2 regions of the Lachnoanaerobaculum sp. MSX33 genome follow, and region 1 is predicted to be linked to the other one. Evidence: predicted binding sites of a transcription regulator. Region 1 holds the regulator's gene; the other holds the start of a gene.
What was found. Region 1 encodes Rex, which represses fermentation and respiration genes when NADH is low (regulators of the CRP and FNR family bind a similar motif). Its sites were predicted from a motif close to ATTGTTAANTANTTAACAAT; they were not measured.
Positions count from the first base shown of each region.

Region 1 (4,226 bases):
TTTGAATAGTAAAGTCTCGGTACTCTCTTATTAATACCGCAAATAAATTCATAGGAAAAAGTATTTGAATCTTTTGTGAGCTCGTCTACAGTTATACTGTATCCATCGCTTTTTCCTAAAATAACTACCGTATCTCCTATATTAACATTTGGAACATTGCTGACGTCTACTATTGTCTGATCCATGCATATTCTACCGATAATATTACATTTTACTCCGTTAATCAATACATATCCCTTATTACTCAAATCTCTGGGATAGCCGTCTGCATATCCGAAGGAAATTGTAGCAATGTCCATATCTTTTTCAGCTTTAAAAGTGGCGCCGTAACTTACACATTCACCTGCTTTTATTCTCTTTATATATGTAATTGTTGAGTAAATACTTAATGCCGGCCTGTAGTCAAAGTCGGTCAAATTCACTTCATTTGAAGGCGCAACACCATATATTGTAATTCCCAAACGCACCATATCAAAGTCTGTACCGATACCGTTTACTATAGCCGCTGAATTTGAAGCATGTACTATAGGAGGTTCTATTCCCATACTCTTTAGTAAATCCAAAAATTGCCTAAATAAGCTCTCCTGTTCTTTTGCAGACGTAAGATCACTTTCATCAGCACTGTGAAAATGTGTGAAAATACCTTCAATCTCGATATTTCCCATTTCACTTATTTCTTTTATAATGTTTGCACTCTCTTTTGTAGGCTTAAAACCGATTCTGTTCATACCTGTATCTATTGCTATATGAATAGATATCTTTTTCCCAAGCTCTTCGGCTTCTTCATTTATTTTCTTAGCCTGATCCAGCGTAAAAACCGATTCCCTTATATCAAATACTATTGATTCTTTGTAGCTGTTTCTTGGAATACATGCCAGTATCAAAATAGGATTTGTGATACCATGGTATCTAAGATTAACACCTTCTTCAAGTGTAGCTACGCAGAAAAAGTCCACAATATCTTTTATATATAATGATACGGGAACACTTCCATGTCCATAACCGTCAGCCTTTACAATTGCCGCCAGTTTCATATTTTCTTTTAAAGCTTTTTTTGTAACTGTTAAATTATGCTTTATTGCATCCAGATCAACCTTTGCATAAGCACGTCTATATGAGTCCATTTCTCTTCCTTCTATTAAGCACTTCACCTATATTATCTATAATTTCTCTTGCCAAAATACTGTGCTCTCCATATTTTTTACCGGCAATACTGCCGGCCATGCCGTGTATGAAAACTCCAAGCGCCACAGCCATATCATCATCTATGCCAAGACAAAACATGCCTGCAATTATACCGCATAGAACATCTCCGCTTCCGGCCTTTGCCATGGCTGCACTTCCGGATTTATTTATAAATGTATCCTCCTTTGCGGCGATAACACTTTGATGAGATTTTAAAACTACTGTAATACCGTATTTATTTGCATATTCCTCGGCATACTTTACCGGATCCGATAATATATCATCTATAGATACATCTATCAATCTTGACATCTCCCCTATATGAGGAGTGATAATAATATTATCTGTATAATACTTTGTAAGTGTAGCATCAGCTGCAATAATATTCAAAGCATCCGCATCTATTATCATAGGAACATAACATTCGGCTAAAACATATTCTACAATGATTTTAGCATAATAATCTGTAGAAAGTCCCGGTCCAAGTACCACTACGCTTGACCAATCAAGACATGACTTAATCTTATTTATAAAGCATTCCTTATTCTCATATGCTTCTCTCTCATCATAAGTTGTTATTATTGCTTCAGGTAAAAGTGTTTGTAAAATTGTACGATTTTTGCTTACCGTAAGTATTCTAACCAAACCTGCGCCTGAACGATATGCCGCCATTGCACTCAAAAATGCGGCACCGCTCATTCCGTTACTTCCGGCAATAACCAGAACATGCCCATAGCTGCCTTTATTTGCATTCTTAATTCTTTCAGGTATATATTTTAATGCAGTTTCATCAAGAATTCTCATATCCCCATCTCCACATATTAGTCTGTTTCTATTACTACCATTGCAATTGCCAATGAGTCGGTATTGCTTATGGATACATGGATTTTATTCTCATCAATTCCTTGTAAATGTCTGTTTGAATTATTACAGATTTTTATAAAAGGCTTTCCAAGTTCATCTCTGAGTACCGCCAAGTCCTTAAGTTCAACACCTCTGAAACCTGTTCCCAATGCTTTTACAAAGGCTTCCTTTGTAGCAAAATTTCCGGCCAGAAAACTGTCTCTGTTTCTGCCTCCGGCCATATCTATTTCACTATCATTGAAAGCCTTCTTTAAAAAAAATTCCTTTTTAATTGCATTTGATATTCTGTCTATTTCGACTATATCAGTGCCGATCCCTCTAATCATACTTCCCTTCAAAAGGAACAGCATCTACATTACTGACTCTATATGACAGCCTCATAAGAGATTCTGAAAGATGCACATTCTCAACAACTACATCATCAGGTACAACCAAATCTGTATGTGCAAAATTCCAGATTGCCTTTATTCCCGACTTTATAAGTCTGTCCGCAACTTCCATTGCTCTGGTCTTCGGTATTGTAAGTGCCGCTATCTGTATATCATTTTCAGATACAAACTTCTCAAGGTTATCAAGAGAATACACTCTTGCACCACGTATAGTTTTTCCGAAAAGATTAGGATCCACATCAAACATTCCTTTGATAAGGAAACCTCTTCTTTCAAAGTTTGCATAATTTGCAATAGCCTGTCCCAAATGACCTGCACCTATTATTATAATATTATGCTGACGGTCAATTCCCAAAATCTTTGCGATTTCATTATACAGATATCTTACATTATATCCGTATCCCTGCTGTCCGAAACCTCCAAAGTTGTTTAAATCCTGTCTGATTTGAGAAGCCGTAACCTTCATTCTCTCACTGAGTTCTTTTGAGGATATTCTTTCAACACCCTCTTCTGACAGCTCACCTAAGTATCTATAGTATCTTGGCAGTCTTGAAATGACTGCTCTGGATATTTTTCTTTCTTCCATATTTATTCCGTTCCAAATATCAATTTATAAATTATTCTCAGCAATTCCATTTGTTAAGAATTCTACAATTAGTATATTATCTATTAATATAAATGTCAATACAGATATATATGGTGAATATTATATATTTTATTAAGTTTTTGAGCATATAAAGGCTTCATTTGTATCATGAATTGTCTTGCATTTAAGCATGTATTTAAGCTATACTTATGTGGATTATATGGCTAAGGAGGCAAATTTTGATTTTAAATGCTACAAATATCTCAAAGTCTTTCGGAAGCAATGAGATAATAAAAGATGCAAATTTTTTAGTCAATGAACATGAAAAAGTTGCCATTGTCGGTGTAAACGGTGCCGGAAAAACCACACTGCTAAAAATACTTACAGGTGAGGAACATGCCGACAGCGGTAATGTTATACTTGCAAAGGATGCAAAACTCGGATACTTAAGACAGATAAATAATGTAGATTCCACATTAAGTATTATAGATGAGCTATATACAGTTATAGAGCATATCCTTAACATGGAAAAAAGAATGTTAGAGATGCAGGAACAGATGCAACATCTTTCAGGCGAGGCACTTGAAGAGTTATATTCTTCATATACCGCTCTTACTCACAGTTATGAGCTGATGGACGGATATGCCGCAAAGAGTAAAGTCATCGGTATTTTAAAAGGACTCGGATTCGATGAAAATGATTTTGACAGAAAGATAAATACATTATCAGGAGGTCAAAAAACAAGAGTCTTCCTTGCAAAACTGCTTTTAGAAGAACCTGATATTATTTTACTTGACGAGCCTACAAACCACTTGGATCTTCGAAGTATAGAATGGCTTGAATCCTATCTTTTAAACTATAAGGGTGCGGTAATTATAGTTTCACATGACAGATATTTTCTTGATAAGATAGTTAGTAAGGTCATAGATATTGAAAACGCCGAAGTCCAAATGTATTCCGGAAACTATTCAGACTTCTCCGCAAAAAAGCAGATGCTTTTAGATGCCAAAATGAAGGAATATTTGAATCAGCAACAGGAAATAAAACATCAGGAAGCTGTTATTACAAAGCTTAAGCAATTTAACAGAGAAAAGTCGATAAAACGAGCCGAGAGCCGTCAAAAACAACTTGAAAAGATTGAAAGAGTCGAAGCTCCAAAAACTCATATAGAAAATATGAGACTCTCTTTGGATATTTCAAAA
Region 1 covers NZ_AZXX01000092.1:18,688-22,913, forward strand. Annotated here, with positions in the region: gene alr (alanine racemase) at 1-1,124, opposite strand, end outside; gene HMPREF1495_RS11505 (NAD(P)H-hydrate dehydratase) at 1,111-1,989, opposite strand; gene acpS (holo-ACP synthase) at 2,007-2,375, opposite strand; gene HMPREF1495_RS11515 (redox-sensing transcriptional repressor Rex) at 2,368-3,024, opposite strand; gene abc-f (ribosomal protection-like ABC-F family protein) at 3,264-4,226, shown strand, end outside.

Region 2 (4,226 bases), on a different contig from region 1:
TTACACCTTTTTCAACTAATGCATCAATAATCGGTTCGGGTGTACCGCATGCTAAAAATCCGCCTACCATGATTGTAGCGCCGTCATTGATACCTGCGATAGCATCTTTGATTGAAACTATTTTCATTTTGTCTCCCTTTCTACAACAATTGCTGTGCCCATTCCACCACCTATACACAGTGTAGCAAGGCCGCATTTAACATCTCTTTTTTGCATCTCAAAGAGTAAAGTGGTGAGTATTCTTGCACCTGATGCTCCGATGGGATGTCCAAGTGCGATTGCACCGCCGTTTACATTTGTGATTTCTCTCTTAAATCCGAGTTCGTTGCATACTGCAAGAGCCTGTGCCGCAAAAGCTTCGTTTGCCTCTATAAGTTCAAGATCGTCGGCTGTGATACCTGCCTTTTGCATTGCTTTTTGTGATGCCGGAATTACTCCGAGTCCCATTACGCTTGGGGCAACACCTCCTGAAGCATATCCCTTTATAGTAGCCATGATAGGAAGATTAAGCTCAAGTGCCTTTTCCTTTGATGCGATAATGAACATTGCGGCACCGTCATTGATACCTGAAGCATTACCTGCAGTTACAGTACCGTCTTTTTTAAATGCCGGTTTAAGCTTTGCAAGATTTTCGATTGTAGTATTGAACTTAGGATATTCATCCGTATCAAATACCTTAGGATCGCCTTTTCTTTGAGGAATAAGTACAGGAACTATTTCATCTTTTAATCTTCCGGTCTCTATAGCTACCTGTGCTCTTCTCTGGCTTTCAACCGAGAATACATCCTGGTCTTCTCTTGTTATTCCTTTTTGTTCAGCAATATTTTCAGCTGTCACGCCCATGTGATAGTTGTTGTAAGCATCCCAAAGACCGTCTGTAATCATCTCGTCAATCAATGTTTGATTACCCATCTTAACGCCGAATCTTGCGCCTTTAACAAGATATGGAGCGTTTGACATGCTCTCCGTACCGCCGGCAAGAATGATATCCGCATCACCGGCTTTTATAATCTGTGCTGCAAGTTCAACAGTTCTAAGACCTGAACCGCAAACCTTATTTATTGAAAATGCGGGTGTTGTATTTGGCAATCCCGCTCCGAGTATTACCTGACGAGCGATATTCTGGCCAAGTCCTGCTCCTAAAACATTTCCTATAACGGCTTCGTCGATAAGAGAAGCGTCAATGCCTGCACGTTCAATAGCTCCCTTTGCTGCAGTTATACCGAGGTCTACTGCACTTACACCTGCCAATGAACCGCCGAAACTACCGATAGCTGTTCTTGCAGCACTGACGATAACTACTTCTTTCATATTTTTCACCTCACTTATTCTATAAAAGTGGACAATACCGATTGAGTAAACTTTTTTGTATTGTCAGATATATGTATCACATATAGCATATCACAAGTGTAATCAATTATCCACCCCTTGGTTATTCAAAATTGCTATAAAAAAAATAATATGTTTTTATATATATCTTATTTAAACAATGTGTTATAATAAATAAAAATATTGGTATGTAAAAAATATTAAAGATGAGTCGTGTTTAATCTTTTGCAGATAATAAAAAGAACAGCAAAATAATTTTGCTCAATATAAATGAAAAAAATATATGTTTTAAGCATGATGATATTTCGATTTTAGAATATTGTTATGCAAAATGGATATAATAATTAGTCGAAAAAACTAATTGATTGTCGGATACATATATGTTATATTTTTATCATATGGATTTACATGTCAAGCTTGATTCCTGACATGCAATATTGACAAGGAGGTGTTTTATGGGTTTTGTAAGGTTTGATACAGAAGGTGCTGTAGGTATTGTTACAATAGACAGACCGAAGGCGCTCAATGCTTTGAACTCTGAAGTACTGGCTGAGCTTGATGCTTGCTTTGACAGTATTGACACTAATACAATCAGAGCCGTCATTTTGACAGGTTCAGGAGATAAGTCTTTTGTAGCAGGTGCCGATATAGGTGAAATGAGCAAATTAAGTCCGGTAGAGGGTGAGGCTTTCGGAAAGAAGGGAAATGATGTATTCAGAAAGATAGAAACTTTCCCTGTTCCTGTTATAGCCGCTGTAAACGGATTTGCACTTGGCGGAGGATGTGAGATTGCTATGAGCTGTGATATTCGTATATGCTCAGATAATGCAGTGTTCGGTCAGCCTGAGGTGGGACTTGGAATCACACCTGGATTTGGCGGAACACAAAGACTTGCAAGAATAGTCGGCGTAGGAATGGCAAAGCAGTTGATTTATACAGCAAGAAATATAAAAGCTGATGAGGCGTTTAGAATAGGGCTGGTTAACGCTATATATTCACCGGAGGAACTTATGCCTGCCGCAAAGAAGATGGCGGCTACTATAGCACAAAACGCTCCTATTGCAGTTCGTGCATGTAAGAAAGCTATCAATGACGGACTTGATGCGAAGATGGACGATGCGATTGTGATTGAAGAAAAGCTCTTTGGAAGTTGCTTTGAAACACATGATCAGATAGAGGGTATGAACACTTTTCTTGAAAAGAGAAAAGAGAAGAATTTTACTAATTCATAAATACCGGTTTAATATAAAAAATTATAAAAAAGTCAAAAATATATATTTTAATTCAGAAAGGATAAAAAAATGAAAGTTGGTATTATCGGTGCAGGTACAATGGGTTCAGGAATTGCTCAGGCTTTTGCAATGACAGAAGGATATGAAGTAAGACTTTGTGATATTAAGGAAGAATACGCACAGGCAGGTTTTGCAAAGATTCAAAAGAACATCAATTTCCTTGTAGGAAAAGAGAAAATATCAAAAGAGGCCGGAGATGCAATTATTTCAAAAATAAAAGTAGGCCTTAGCGATATCTGCAGTGACTGTGATTTGATTGTGGAAGTAGCGCTTGAAAAGATGGAAGTTAAGCAGCAGATTTTTAAAGAGCTTCAGAATATAGTTCCTAAGGATTGTATTTTCGCTTCAAATACTTCATCACTTTCTATCACAAGAATAGGTGAGGCGCTTGACAGACCTGTAGTAGGTATGCATTTCTTTAACCCTGCAGACAGAATGAAACTTGTTGAGGTAATCGGTGGAGAAAAGACACCTGCAGAATTGGTGGAAAAGATTAAGAAGATATCTGAAGATATAGGAAAGACTCCTGTACAGGTTAAAGAAGCACCGGGATTTGTAGTAAACCGTATCCTTGTTCCAATGATCAATGAAGCAATCAATGTATGGGCTGCAGGCACAGCAGATGCTGAAGGTGTAGACACAGCTATGATTCTGGGATGCGCACATCCTATGGGACCTCTTCATTTGGCAGATCTTATCGGACTTGATATATGTCTTGCCATTATGGAAGTTATTCACAATGAGACAGGGGATGACAAGTATTTACCGGCTCCGAAGTTAAAAGAGCTTGTAGCTGCAGGTAAGCTTGGTAAGAAGACCGGAGAAGGAATATTCTCTTATAAGTAAAATATATATCCCCTTTTTACAGTTAAAATGTAGAAAGGGGTTTTAATGTGAGATAGATACAAAAGGCGGGTTTGTATTTACTATATAGGTGAAAGAAAACTAAGAAAGGATAACGCAAACAAAGACTTTCACTATTTATGTTTGCACTTGGATTTATTCAAGTAGGTATGATTCATGGATTTTACTTTAGACAAGAAACATGAGATGGCAAGATCCCTCTTTAGGGAGTTTGCCGAAAAGGAAGTAAAACCTCTTGCAATAGAGGTGGATGAAACGGAAATATTTCCAAGAGAGACTGTAACAAAGATGGCAAAATACGGTTTCCTTGGTATTCCTGTAGCAAAGGAGTATGGAGGACAGGGAGCCGATCCTCTTGCATATGTGATGTGTGTAGAAGAGTTGTCAAAAGTATGTGCTACAACAGGTGTTATTGTTTCCGCTCATACATCACTTTGTGCAGATCCTATCGCTATGTACGGTACACCCGAGCAGAAGGAAAAATATCTTGTTCCTTTGGCAAAGGGAGAGAAGCTTGGAGCTTTCGCACTTACAGAGCCTAATGCAGGTACGGATGCACAGGGTGCGGTTACAAAGGCTGTGCTTGACGGTGACGAGTATGTACTTAACGGTTCAAAGATCTTTATAACAAACGGTAAAGAGGCTGATATCTATGTTGTAATTGCTTGTACAGAGATAAAGGTGGATGCAAAGGGCAGACAGAAGAAGATTTTCTCCGCATTCATAGTTGAGAAGGATACA
Region 2 covers NZ_AZXX01000061.1:7,910-12,135, reverse strand. Annotated here, with positions in the region: gene HMPREF1495_RS05685 (CoA transferase subunit A) at 1-127, opposite strand, end outside; gene HMPREF1495_RS05680 (acetyl-CoA C-acetyltransferase) at 124-1,311, opposite strand; gene HMPREF1495_RS05675 (enoyl-CoA hydratase-related protein) at 1,785-2,561, shown strand; gene HMPREF1495_RS05670 (3-hydroxyacyl-CoA dehydrogenase family protein) at 2,631-3,467, shown strand; gene HMPREF1495_RS05665 (acyl-CoA dehydrogenase) at 3,642-4,226, shown strand, end outside.
Region 2: HMPREF1495_RS05675 (enoyl-CoA hydratase-related protein) is a predicted target of Rex. The motif match lies at 1,709-1,728, and genes of this name have one in related genera.